Regions from separate parts of the Shewanella sp. 5S214 genome, predicted to be linked through region 2. Evidence: predicted binding sites of a transcription regulator. Region 2 holds the regulator's gene; each other region holds the start of a gene.
The links. The regulator sigma-54, encoded in region 2, starts transcription at its own class of promoters, with help from an activator protein. The targets are predictions, from matches to a motif close to GTTGGCACGNNNNTNGNNT.
Positions count from the first base shown of each region.

Region 1: flgB (flagellar basal body rod protein FlgB) is a predicted target of sigma-54. The motif match lies at 2,122-2,140, and genes of this name have one in related genera.
Region 3: glnA (glutamate--ammonia ligase) is a predicted target of sigma-54. The motif match lies at 2,204-2,222, and genes of this name have one in related genera.

Region 1 covers NZ_JBGOOV010000005.1:75,439-79,732, reverse strand. Annotated here, with positions in the region: gene flgE (flagellar hook protein FlgE) at 1-401, opposite strand, end outside; gene flgD (flagellar hook assembly protein FlgD) at 462-1,247, opposite strand; gene flgC (flagellar basal body rod protein FlgC) at 1,271-1,687, opposite strand; gene flgB (flagellar basal body rod protein FlgB) at 1,690-2,088, opposite strand; gene ACED29_RS04765 (protein-glutamate O-methyltransferase CheR) at 2,223-3,056, opposite strand; gene ACED29_RS04760 (chemotaxis protein CheV) at 3,122-4,042, opposite strand.
Region 2 covers NZ_JBGOOV010000016.1:49,678-53,971, reverse strand. Annotated here, with positions in the region: gene lptC (LPS export ABC transporter periplasmic protein LptC) at 1-548, shown strand, start outside; gene lptA (lipopolysaccharide transport periplasmic protein LptA) at 535-1,116, shown strand; gene lptB (LPS export ABC transporter ATP-binding protein) at 1,113-1,844, shown strand; gene ACED29_RS12090 (RNA polymerase factor sigma-54) at 1,988-3,472, shown strand; gene hpf (ribosome hibernation promoting factor) at 3,497-3,784, shown strand; gene ptsN (PTS IIA-like nitrogen regulatory protein PtsN) at 3,787-4,230, shown strand; gene rapZ (RNase adapter RapZ) at 4,227-4,294, shown strand, end outside.
Region 3 covers NZ_JBGOOV010000021.1:32,058-36,351, forward strand. Annotated here, with positions in the region: gene ACED29_RS14310 (Lrp/AsnC family transcriptional regulator) at 11-481, opposite strand; gene glnA (glutamate--ammonia ligase) at 693-2,102, opposite strand; gene typA (translational GTPase TypA) at 2,583-4,294, shown strand, end outside.

The sequences.
Region 1 (4,294 bases), on a different contig from region 2:
CCATCTTCATCAACAGGGAAACCTTGTAAAAAGTTACCCGCTGAATCGACCATATAGTTGGCCGAGTCAACTTTAAATGCCCCTGCACGTGTATATGACTGATCTTGCGACCCTAACTCAGACGACGTAACGAAGAAACCACCGCCACTGATAGCCATATCCAGTGAGTTACTGGTAAATTGCAAGCTACCTTGATGAAATTGCTGTGCCACTTGAGTGGTGGTTGCTCCACCACCGACAGCGGTTTTACTGTTCGAAAAAATAGAATTTGCGTACACATCAGCAAACTCGGCTCGTGATTCTTTGAAACCAATAGTATTCACGTTTGCGATATTATTCGCGGTTGTATTTAAGTCTTTTTGCGCGGCAGCAATACCACTCAGTGCAATGTTAAATGACATAGTTCACCTCTCACAATTAATTCATTTATCAATAAAGCCAATAATTCAATACAGGCCTTACTATGTTTCAGATACTGCGAGTACGTCAGATAACTTAATTCCGCCTACTCCACGCAAATTCAAAATAGCCCCTGTCGCGGCAGTGCCCAATGACACACTTGTCACGTGTGCATAAGTTGATACCGCTAAATCTTGTGCGGTGCCATCCACTTTACCACTGGCCTTAATCGAATAATTACCCGCTTTGACGGGTTGGCCATCCTTACCTAAGCCATCCCATGTCACATCAACATTGCCGCCTTTACTGCCATCGACATCAAAGCTCTTAATCACCTGACCCGACTCATCTTCAATTTTCACCGTAATCGTTTCAATTGCAGATGGCGTACTGATCACACCTTTAATCTCAGGGCTTTCAGAAGAAATCGCCCCGGTATCAGAAGGGATAAGCACTTTTCGACCCACCAAGCCTGATGCTTGTAACGCTTGGCTAGAACTCATTACCGTATTGAGGTTAAGGATCTCATCATTCAGATTTGAAATACCGTCAACCGTCGAAAACGATGCCATTTGGGCAATCATTTGATCATTATCAACCGGTTTAAAAGGATCTTGCATAGACAACTGTTGACTGAGTAAAGCAAAAAAATCTTCTTGCTTTAACATCTGATCTTTTGATTCAGGGATAGCACTTTCTTCGGGTAAACGAATTCCGTCAAGGAAAGGGTTCCCCGTAGTAGTGCTGGTTGTATTTGTCTGTACAGAACTTTTCGTGGTAGCACTTGTATTTGATGTGCTACTGGATTGTTGCGGTAAAGACTGACTGTAAGAATTAACGAGGCTCATTGTTACCTCCTTGAATAATCATACTATTTACCCATCCTTAACGTCTGTTGCAACATAGACTTAGTTGCATCAGCCACCTGAACGTTCATTTGATAAGAGCGTGATGCAGAAATCATATCGGCCATTTCTTCCATCACATTGACATTCGGTTTATAAATAAAACCATCACCATCAGCCATCGGATGATCTGGCGAGTATTCTTTTATTAATGGTTTATCACTTTCAACAATGCCTTTGACATTAACACCCGGCGAACTATTTTGCTGGCTATTAGCTTTAAGCATTTCAGCCTCAAAAATGGGATGACGTGCTCGATAAGTTTTATCAACACTGCTTGATACAGAATCCGCATTGGCAATATTACTGGCAGTGGTATTCAAACGCACTGACTGCGCAGACATACCTGATCCAGACACATTGAAAACATTAAATAAACTCATGATTAATCACCTCGCAAAGCTTTACGCATGCCATTAAACTTACCTTCAAGGAAGCCTAATGACATTTGATATTCGAGCGCATTTTGCATAAATGCTGATTGTTCTTTCTGCGTATCAACAGTATTACCGTCACCTGTATCGGCTTGATTTGGAACACGATATTGGACATGTTGTTGACTTAACGCTGTTAAATCGAAATGTTTTTCTGTGGTTTGACTCATGCTCAAACCCTTCTGATGTGAGCTTGCTGCTTGCATAGCAGAAGCAAAATTAACATCTCGAGCTTTATAATGAGGAGTGTTGGCATTGGCGATGTTACTTGAAATCACTTCAGCTCTTTGAGCTCGTACGCCCAAAGAATATTGGTGAACACCTAATGCATTATCGAAATTAATCGCCATAAAATTGCCTCCATCAGCTAACTGATAGATATAAAGCAAAGGTTATGCCAACAATTTTATAATGGGAGAATAAAATAAAAAAACTAACATGCCGACGACCGTCGGCACGAGGTGAATCTAATCAACTGTTTTAGCTAGGTTTTTTTCTGGTAATAGATACCGGGATTACAGCGAACCATATTAAACTCTTCGGTTAACCCCGCAAGAGATTCTGACGCACCTAAGAATAAGATACCTTTAGGATTAAGTGCGGCAGCAAATTGCCGCAAAATGGTAGCCTTTGCCTCTGGCGCAAAATAAATCAATACATTACGGCAAAAAATGATATCGAACTTGCCTAATAAGCTATAACTTTCAAGTAGATTGTGTGCTCTGAAGTTCACTAAACGTTTTACGTTATCTTTCACTTTCATATTGCCAGACGGTAAAGCATCAAAAAACTGACGTTTACGCTCTTCAGACAAACCACGAGCCAGAGCTAAACCATCATATTCAGCATTCTTACAACGCTCTAACATAGAAGGTGATAAATCTGTTGCCTGAATTGTCACGCTCCCAGGCAAAGCACCGGGTTTACGCTGTTGATATTCCAACACTGTCATCGCTAAAGAGTAAGGTTCTTGCCCAGATGAGCAAGCAGCAGACCATATTTTTAATGGTCGGCCCAACTTGCTGTATTCAGGCAACAAAGAATTACTAAGTAACTCAAATGGATAACGGTCTCGAAACCATAAGGTTTCGTTAGTAGTCATCGCATCTATCACTTCAGCGCGTAATTGACGCTCTATCGGTTTCATCGACTTTTTAACCACCTCAGATAGAGAAGGCAAATTATGCTTTCCCATCAGAGGCGCTAAGCGGCTACGAACTAAATACTGTTTGTTCTCACCTAACACAATACCGCTATGCTGCTCTAAAAACAGCCTAAATTGATTGTACTCTGCTTCAGCAAGTGATTTATCTGTCACATTATCTTCCTAATATGTTTGCCGATGAGCCGACCGAACGTTCAATATTATTCAATTCTAAACAATTATAAACTCAAATGTTTGTTAACCGCTGCGGCTAATTCATCGGGGTTAAACTTAGCAATAAAATCGTTAGCCCCAACTTTTTGTACCATCGCTTGGTTAAACACACCACTTAACGATGTGTGCAGTACGACTTTTATATTCTTTAACTTTGGATTATCACGAATTTCTGCTGTTAGAGTGTAGCCATCCATTTCAGGCATTTCAATATCAGAAATAATCAACGGAATTTCCACTGATACATCATCCATTTCTTTGGCAATATTTTTCAACATCTCTAACGCTTCTCTACCATCTTTGGCAGTATCGATTTGCAGATTTAAAGACTCTAACGAACGAATAATCTGTTTACGTGCCACTGCAGAATCATCAATAACCATAATATGATAATGCTGTTCTCTATCAATCGTTAAAGTTTCGTTGAGTTCTTGACTGATCGAAGTCTTAACCGGTGAAATTTCATCAAGAATTTTTTCAACATCCAAAATCTCAACCAACTCGCCTTCTATCTCTGTCACTGCGGTTAAATATGAAGAACGACCAGAACCTTGTGGAGGCGGCATAATTGCCTCCCAATTCATGTTGATAATACGTTCAACAGAACTCACTAAAAAGCCTTGAATGCTTCGGTTGTATTCGGAAATGATAATAAAGCAATTTTCAGTTGATGTCAGTGGACGACCACCCGTTGCAGCACTTAAATCGATAACAGAAATCGTTGCGCCACGAATATGAGCAACACCTTTAACATAACGATTTAATTTCGGTAAGGTTGTCAGTGGTGGGCATTGTAAAACCTCTTTCACTTTAAACACGTTAATCCCAAACCGTTGGCGGCCGTTAAGCCTAAATAATAGTAACTCGAGTCTGTTTTGCCCGACAAGCTGAGTACGTTTATTGACTGAATCTAAAATGCTCGACATAACACGACCTTGTAGTTAACTGTCACCCAAAAGGATAAAAATTGTTCATTAAAATTATAGTAAACCCAGGTTCAACACAATACGTTAGCTGATTACGTCTAGCTCATTTATCGCTAAAGACCTACCAACCTTGAGTGTAAACCATCAACAACCCAGCGAATACTTATCTATTCATTAAATTAAAAAAGTGGGCATACAACTTGCTTTAATTTGTATTGATTAACTCACACACGGTGAGCTGACACTTTTTTG
Region 2 (4,294 bases):
CTCTAGGTATTGTGGCTTTTTTTGGACTTGCTTTTTTCCTCTACTGGCAAGCGCAAATAAAACGCAGTGAAATGGATGCTGTGAAAGTTCGAGGTATTGAACGTCCCGACTTTGTAGCAGATAACCTACGCACCACAGAATTTAATAAACTCGGTTTAATTGCTAGTCGAGTCAGTGCCGAACACATGGAGCATTACGCCTCAAGTGACATTACTCACTTTACTAAACCTGTTTACCTCATTTACCCTGAAAACGGCCAAGCGCAATGGCAATTAAGCGCAGATAGAGGCCAATTGAATAAAAATACCAGCCAAGTCATATTAGAAAATAATGTTATTATTGATGCCATTAATATAGAAGAACCCCTGCAGTCACTCAGTACCCAAGCTGTTTCGGTGGATTTAACCACTATGATCGGCACCTCACAAGAGATGGTGTACATCAAAGGTAAAGGGTTTATTATTCAAGGTTTAGGTCTACATGCTGACTTGAATTCGCAAAAATTATCGCTACTCAGCCAGGTAGAAGGAACATATGAGCCACATTAATCGCCTCAACACTCACGCCAATGTTATGTTATTTGGCAGCATATTTTGCCTGCTGAGTTTACCTACCATAGCGAAACAAGGTGATCTTCAACAAGAGTTGAAAATTGCCTCAGTAAGCCAGTCTGCTGACATTAAAAATAATCAAATTGTTTTTAATGGTCCTGTTACCGTTACTCAAGGCACTATTAACATTAATGCTGATGAGTTACGGGCGTTTACTCCCGAAAATAGCACCAGTAAAAAACTCATCGCTATAGGTAACCCTGCAACGTTTTCACAAGAGTTAGACGACGGTCAAATTGGTACCGCCAGTGCCAACGAAATAAGCTATGATCTTGCTACCACTACACTGACATTGACAGGTAATGCCAAACTGGATCAATCTGGTAGCCAAGTAACTGGTAACCGTATTAAGTACAACATTAACGCTCAAGAGCTGATTGCTGAAAGTACTGGTACAGGGAAAGATCGCGTTATTACTATTATTCAACCTGAGAATTTCCAAGACGAGACTGCACCAAAGCAAAAGCTCCCTGAAATTCCTGTTAAAAAGCAGATCAAACCATGACCCAAATAACCCTAACGGCTGAAAATTTAGCTAAAAGCTATAAAACTCGTCAGGTTGTTAAAGATGTGAGTTTAACCGTTAAAACAGGCCAAATTGTCGGTCTTTTAGGCCCCAATGGTGCAGGTAAAACAACCACGTTTTATATGGTTGTCGGCTTAGTGCAAAGCGATAAAGGTCGGATCTTAATTGATGATGACGATTTAACCGCCGACCCAATGCATCTTAGAGCTCGCAAAGGGATTGGTTACTTGCCGCAAGAAGCCAGTATTTTTCGCAAACTGACCGTATACGACAATATTATGGCCGTATTGCAGACTCGTAAAGAACTCACTACCGACCAACGGATTGAGCAAGTAGAGCATTTATTAGAAGAATTCCATATCACCCATATTCGCGACAGCCAAGGCATGTCGTTGTCTGGTGGGGAACGTCGTCGAGTAGAGATAGCGCGCGCGCTGGCCGCTAATCCTAAATTTATTTTGCTCGATGAGCCTTTTGCGGGGGTTGACCCTATTTCTGTCATCGACATAAAAAAAATCATTCAACAGCTTAAAAACCGCGGCTTAGGGGTATTAATTACCGATCATAACGTACGTGAAACCTTAGACGTCTGTGAGCGCGCTTATATTGTCAGCCAGGGCAATTTAATTGCCGAAGGCACACCTGATGAGATATTGAGTAATCAACAAGTTCGGGCTGTGTACTTAGGTGAACAATTCAAGCTATAGTTACTTTACTGGCCTTTTAGTCTATCTAACTCATTTCATTGAACGATATCTAAATAGCGTTAAATGTCATTGATGTATGTGACAATCGATTACAGTTTTCGAGATTGTCATTTTTATGGAAATCATCTAGGGATAAGCGGTAAATGAAAGCGTCACTCCAACTCAAAATGGGTCAACACTTAACCATGACCCCTCAATTGCAGCAAGCGATCCGCTTACTGCAATTATCGTCATTGGAGCTACAGCAAGAAATCCAACAAGCATTGGACTCAAACCCATTGCTTGAAATAGAAGATGAGTTTTCTCAAGCAAAAGACTCAGTAAAAGAAAGTCGCGACCAATCTGACACCGACTTTAGTGACAACAGCGTGGTCAATATAGAAAAAGACACCTCAACAGTCGACACAGCAGAATCCATGACCAAAGAAACCATGGACGATTTAGCTATGGATACCACATGGGATGAAGTGTACACCGCCTCACCAATGTCAGGTTCAGGCAGTGCTAGCATGCGCGATGATGATATGCCATTCCAAGGTGAAACGACTGAAGGCTTATATGAGCATTTAGAGTGGCAAAAAAATCTCACGCCATTTTCTGACACAGATCGAGCAATTGCTACCGCGATCATTGATGCCATTGATGAACGCGGCTATTTAACCCAAAGCACTGAAGATATTCTCGAAGCCATGGGTGATGAAAGTGTTGAACTAGATGAAGTTGAAGCGGTATTAAAACGTATTCAACACTTTGATCCCGTTGGTGTTGCCGCACGAGATTTAAGCGAATGTTTATTCATTCAATTAGCCCAATATGCCGACACAACCCCACATATAGACAATGCCCGTCTGCTCATTAAAGACTATTTAGATTTAATTGCTGGGCGCGATTTTAGATTATTGATGCGCAAAACCAAGCTCAAAGAAAACGAGTTGCGTGACGCAATCACCTTAATCCAGTCACTTAACCCTCGCCCGGGCTTGTTAGTCACCGCTATTGATGACGAATATGTTATTCCTGATGTAACCGTACTAAAGAAGAATGGCCGTTGGGTTGTAGAGTTAAACCCGGACAATATGCCTAAAATTGGCGTTAATCAACAATATGCAGCCATGGCTAGAAGCAGTAAAAACTCTGCCGATAGCCAATTTATTCGCGGTCATTTACAAGAAGCTAAATGGTTCATCAAGAGTATCGAAAGCCGCAATGAGACCTTATTGAAAGTCGCCAATTGTATTGTGCAATTTCAGCAAGGTTTCTTTGAATATGGTGAAGAAGCCATGAAACCTATGGTACTCAATGATATTGCTGAAGCAGTAGAAATGCATGAATCGACTATTTCACGGGTTACCACTCAAAAATATATGCACACACCACGTGGGCTATTTGAATTAAAGTACTTTTTCTCTAGTCATGTCAGCACCGACGATGGCGGAGAATGCTCATCTACCGCTATTCGTGCTTTTATCAAAAAACTGGTTGCGGCAGAAAACCAGCAAAAGCCATTAAGTGACAGCAAAATGGCCCAACTGCTGGCAGATCAGGGGATCAACGTTGCGCGTCGTACGATTGCAAAATACCGCGAAGCGATGCTCATTCCACCCTCAAACCAACGTAAGAGTTTATAACCTACAAGGCAACGGAGGATTTTTATGCTTATCAATATGACAGGTAGAAATATCGACATTACCGAATCTTTACGTGAATACGTTCAAGGTAAATTTTCAAAGCTTGAACGACACTTCGATCAGATCAATAATGTACACGTTGTGCTCAATGTAGAAAAATTACAACAAAAAGCAGAAGCTAAAATCAACCTTAATGGTGCAGAGATTTTTGCCATGTCAGAAAGCACTGATATGTATGCTGCAATAGACGCCCTGATCGATAAACTCGACCGTCAGGTAATTAAACACAAAGAGAAGTATACAAAACACTAACGATGGAACTTTGTACCATTCTGCAGCCGGAATGCACTACCTGTGCCACACCGGGCAGTAAGAAAAAAGTACTGGAACTCATCAGCAATTTAGTCGCTGCCCAGTACCCACCCCTATCTTCGCAAGAGGTTTTTGAAAGCCTATTAGCGAGAGAGAAAATGGGTAGCACAGGTATAGGAAATGGCATTGCGATACCTCATGGTAGATTAACGACCATAGAGCATCCGATCGCAATATTTATTAAATGTGAAGAAGCCATTGCCTTTGATGCAATCGATAAACAGCCCGTGGATATTTTATTTGCTTTGTTAGTACCTGCAGATCAGTGCCAACAGCATTTAAGCACGCTATCAAGCGTGGCTCAAAAATTAAGCGATAAGCAAATATTGAAACAGCTTCGTAAAACTCACGACTCAACAGAACTTTATCGGGTTATTACTGCATGAAACTTGTCATAGTATCGGGACGTTCAGGCTCAGGAAAATCTGTTGCTCTAAGAGTATTAGAAGA
Region 3 (4,294 bases), on a different contig from region 2:
CAAGGGTAGATCAATCGATCGGCGATTCATCTACCGGTAACGCAGTGCGGCTAAAAATTTGCTTTAGTACCACAGTGGTTTCAATACTCGCGACAAACTTGAGGTTACCAAGAGATTTCTTGATGAAGTGCTCATAGGAAACTAAGTCTTTAGCAACTATTTTGAGCACATAATCATACGCCCCAGTCACTACTGCACACTCCATCACTTGTGGGAGTTGCGCCATAGTAGATTCAAATAATGCGGTTGATTGATCAGTATGCTCAGTTAAACGAACCGATGTATAAACCACCACATTCAAGCCTACCTTTAGCGGATCAACTTGCGCACCATAACCTAAAATAACCTTATCTTGTTCAAGCTTTTTGACTCGTCGCAAACAAGGAGTATCTGACATATTAACCTTGTCGGCTAATTCAGAAACAGCCATTCGGCCCTGACGTTGCAGTATTTCTAATAGCTTGAGGTCTTTCTTATCCATTGAACACATCGTTTTTGAGTGAGTGATTAACGGTATAAATATCACACTCTTGAGTGAAATCCTCTAAAAACTTACGTTATTCACAAAAATATCAAACAATTGCGCACTACAAAAAATAAGCCTGACAATATTGTTATTTTTTAACATAAAAAAACCCGATAAGTGATTATCGGGTTTTGTTGACTGATTTATTGCCGAAGCAATTGAGTCGTTACAAGCTGTAGTACATTTCAAACTCAAGTGGATGAGTAGTACGTGCTACACGCTCAGATTCTGCTGTTTTAAGCTGAATATAAGACTGAATAAAGTCTTCGCTGAACACGCCGCCTTTAGTTAAGAACTCATGATCCGCTTGTAAATTTTCTAGTGCGTTTTCTAATGAAGTCGCAACCTGTGGAATTTCAGCCGCTTCTTCAGCAGGTAAGTCATATAGATCTTTATCCATCGCTTCGCCTGGGTGGATCTTGTTTTGAATACCGTCAAGACCAGCCATTAGCAATGCTGCAAAACCTAAATATGGGTTTGCATGTGGATCAGGGAAGCGCGCTTCGATACGACGACCTTTAGGGCTTGGTACCACTGGAATACGAATTGAAGCACTGCGGTTACGAGCAGAATACGCAAGCATAACTGGCGCTTCAAAATGTGGCACTAAACGCTTGTAAGAGTTAGTGCTTGGGTTAGTGAATGCATTCAATGCACGAGCATGCTTAATGATGCCGCCAATGTAATAAAGAGCAAGGTCACTCAAACCAGCATACTTATCACCAGCAAATAAGTTTACGCCATCTTTAGACAAAGATTGATGCACGTGCATACCACTACCGTTGTCGCCAACGATTGGTTTTGGCATAAATGTCGCCGTCTTGCCATAAGCATGAGCCATATTATGAACGACATACTTAAGAATTTGAATTTCGTCCGCTTTTTTAGTCAATGTGTTAAAACGCGTAGCGATTTCGTTTTGACCGGCTGTTGCCACTTCATGGTGATGCGCTTCAACCACTTGACCCATTTCTTCCAGCACTAAACACATTGCTGAACGTAAGTCTTGTGAAGAGTCAACTGGCGCAACTGGGAAGTAACCACCTTTCACCATTGGACGGTGACCAGTGTTACCTTCTTCATAGCTTTTAGCTGAGTTCCATGAAGCTTCTTTAGCATCAATTTTAACAAAACAACCTGACATGTCAGTACCAAAACGGACATCGTCAAATAGGAAGAATTCAGGCTCTGGACCAATCAATACTGTATCTGCGATACCAGTAGAAATTAGATACTGCTCAGCTTTTTTTGCAATTGAACGTGGGTCGCGATCATAACCTGTCATGGTACCAGGCTCTAAAATATCACAACGAATAAGTGCGGTTGTTTCTTCAGTAAAAGGATCAAGTACAAACGTTGTAGGATCAGGCATGAGTACCATGTCAGATTCATTAATGCCTTTCCAGCCTGCGATTGAAGAGCCATCAAACATTTTACCGTCTTCAAAAAATTCTTCATTTACTTGATGAGAAGGAATAGAAACGTGCTGCTCTTTACCTTTAGTGTCGGTAAAGCGTAAGTCTACAAACTTAACTTCTAACTCTACAAGTTGTTTTAAAACTGATTCAACTGACATTCTCAAGCCTCCGGTAGGGTAAAGGGTTGTCCCTTAATATAATCTTGGTATTCGCCAGATGGTGCATCTGGAAAACGAATCTGTGCATAATGGTCTGTAATAAGCGATATTCATGCCACTTCGCTAACTAATTGATTTTATTGATATGAGACTTCTATCAAATCTTCAAAAAAATAAATCTGCACCATCTTCGAGCACCACTATGTTTCATCATGGTGCAAAAGTCCATAATAGTGCACCCTGTAAATATGGCTATTTTAAACAATGTCACATTTTTGTATTACAGTATGGTTATGCTTAATATATAAACGTTTTATGCTGTTTTTTAATCCATAGCAAGCGATAGATTTACAAGTGTTCAAAAATAATCCTATCTACAAAAGCTGCTGTGAAGTAGAATGGCACGCTTTTTTACAGTAGCTATAACCTATAACTACTGTTAGATCCTTTTTTTTTATTTGCTGGTTTAGAGGTTTATCCGTGCTAGAGAATTTACGTAACATCGCCATTATTGCCCACGTTGACCATGGCAAAACAACCCTGGTTGACAAAATGTTGGCGCAGTCAGGAACCCTTGCATCTCGTGGAGAAGCTACTGAGCGGGTTATGGATTCTAACGATCTTGAAAAAGAACGTGGGATCACCATTCTGGCAAAGAACACAGCCATCCAGTGGAACGACTACCGTATTAATATCGTAGATACTCCTGGCCACGCCGATTTCGGTGGTGAAGTTGAACGTGTTCTATCTATGGTTGACTCAGTATTACTATTGGTTGATGCAGTTGATGGTCCTATGCCACAAACTCGCTTTGTAACCAAGAAAGCATTCGCTCAAGGCCTTAAGCCAATTGTTGTTATCAACAAAATTGACCGTCCAAGTGCTCGTCCAGATTGGGTTATTGACCAAGTATTCGATTTATTCGTTAACTTAGGTGCCACTGACGAACAACTCGATTTCCCAATCGTTTATGCTTCGGCATTAAATGGTTTTGCAACCTTAGATCCAGATGTAGCGAGCGATGATATGACGCCGCTATTCCAAACTATCGTTGAGAAAGTGTCTTTCCCAGATGCTGATGCAGAAGCGCCATTCCAAATGCAAATTTCTCAAATCGATTATAACTCATACGTGGGTGTTATCGGTATTGGGCGTATTACCCGTGGTAGCGTTAAGACTAACCAACAAGTGACCATTATTGGCGCTGACGGTAAGACACGTAACGGTAAAATGGGCCAAGTATTAGGTTACATGGGTCTTGATCGTACTGAAGTACCAATTGCAAATGCTGGTGACATCGTTGCCATCACAGGTTTAGGCGAGCTTAAAATCTCTGACACTATCTGTGCTGTGAATGCAGTAGAAGCAATGCCACCGTTAACTGTTGATGAACCAACACTGACGATGACATTCCAAGTAAACACTTCTCCGTTCGCGGGTAAAGAAGGTAAGTACGTTACTTCACGTAACATTCTTGAACGTTTACAGACTGAATTAGTTCACAACGTAGCACTACGCGTTGAAGAAACAGAAAGTCCAGACCGTTTCCGCGTTTCAGGTCGTGGTGAATTACACTTATCGATTCTAATTGAAAACATGCGTCGTGAAGGTTATGAATTAGCTGTATCGCGTCCAGAAGTTATTCTAAAAACAATCGATGGTGAGTTATGTGAACCATACGAAACAGTTACTGTTGATGTTGAAGAAGATCATCAAGGTACCGTAATTGAAAAATTAGGTGTCCGTAAAGGCGAAATGAAAGACATGCAGCTTGATGGTAAAGGTCGTGTACGTATCGACTTCGTTATCCCAAGCCGTGGCTTAATTGGTTTCCAAACCGAATTCTTAACTGCAACATCTGGTACTGGTCTAATTTATCATTCATTTGATCATTACGGTCCACACAAAGGTGGCGATATTGGTCAACGCGCTAACGGCGTATTGATTTCAAACGCAACAGGTAAGGCACTAACATTCGCCTTATTCGCATTACAAGACCGTGGTCGTATGTTTATTGGTCACGCTGCTGAAGTGTATGAAGGTCAAGTAGTGGGTATTCATGCTCGCTCTAACGATTTGACAGTAAACTGTTTGAAAGGTAAGCAGCTAACTAACATGCGCGCATCAGGTACTGATGAAGCACAAGTATTGACGACTCCTATTACACTGACACTTGAGCAAGCTCTTGAATT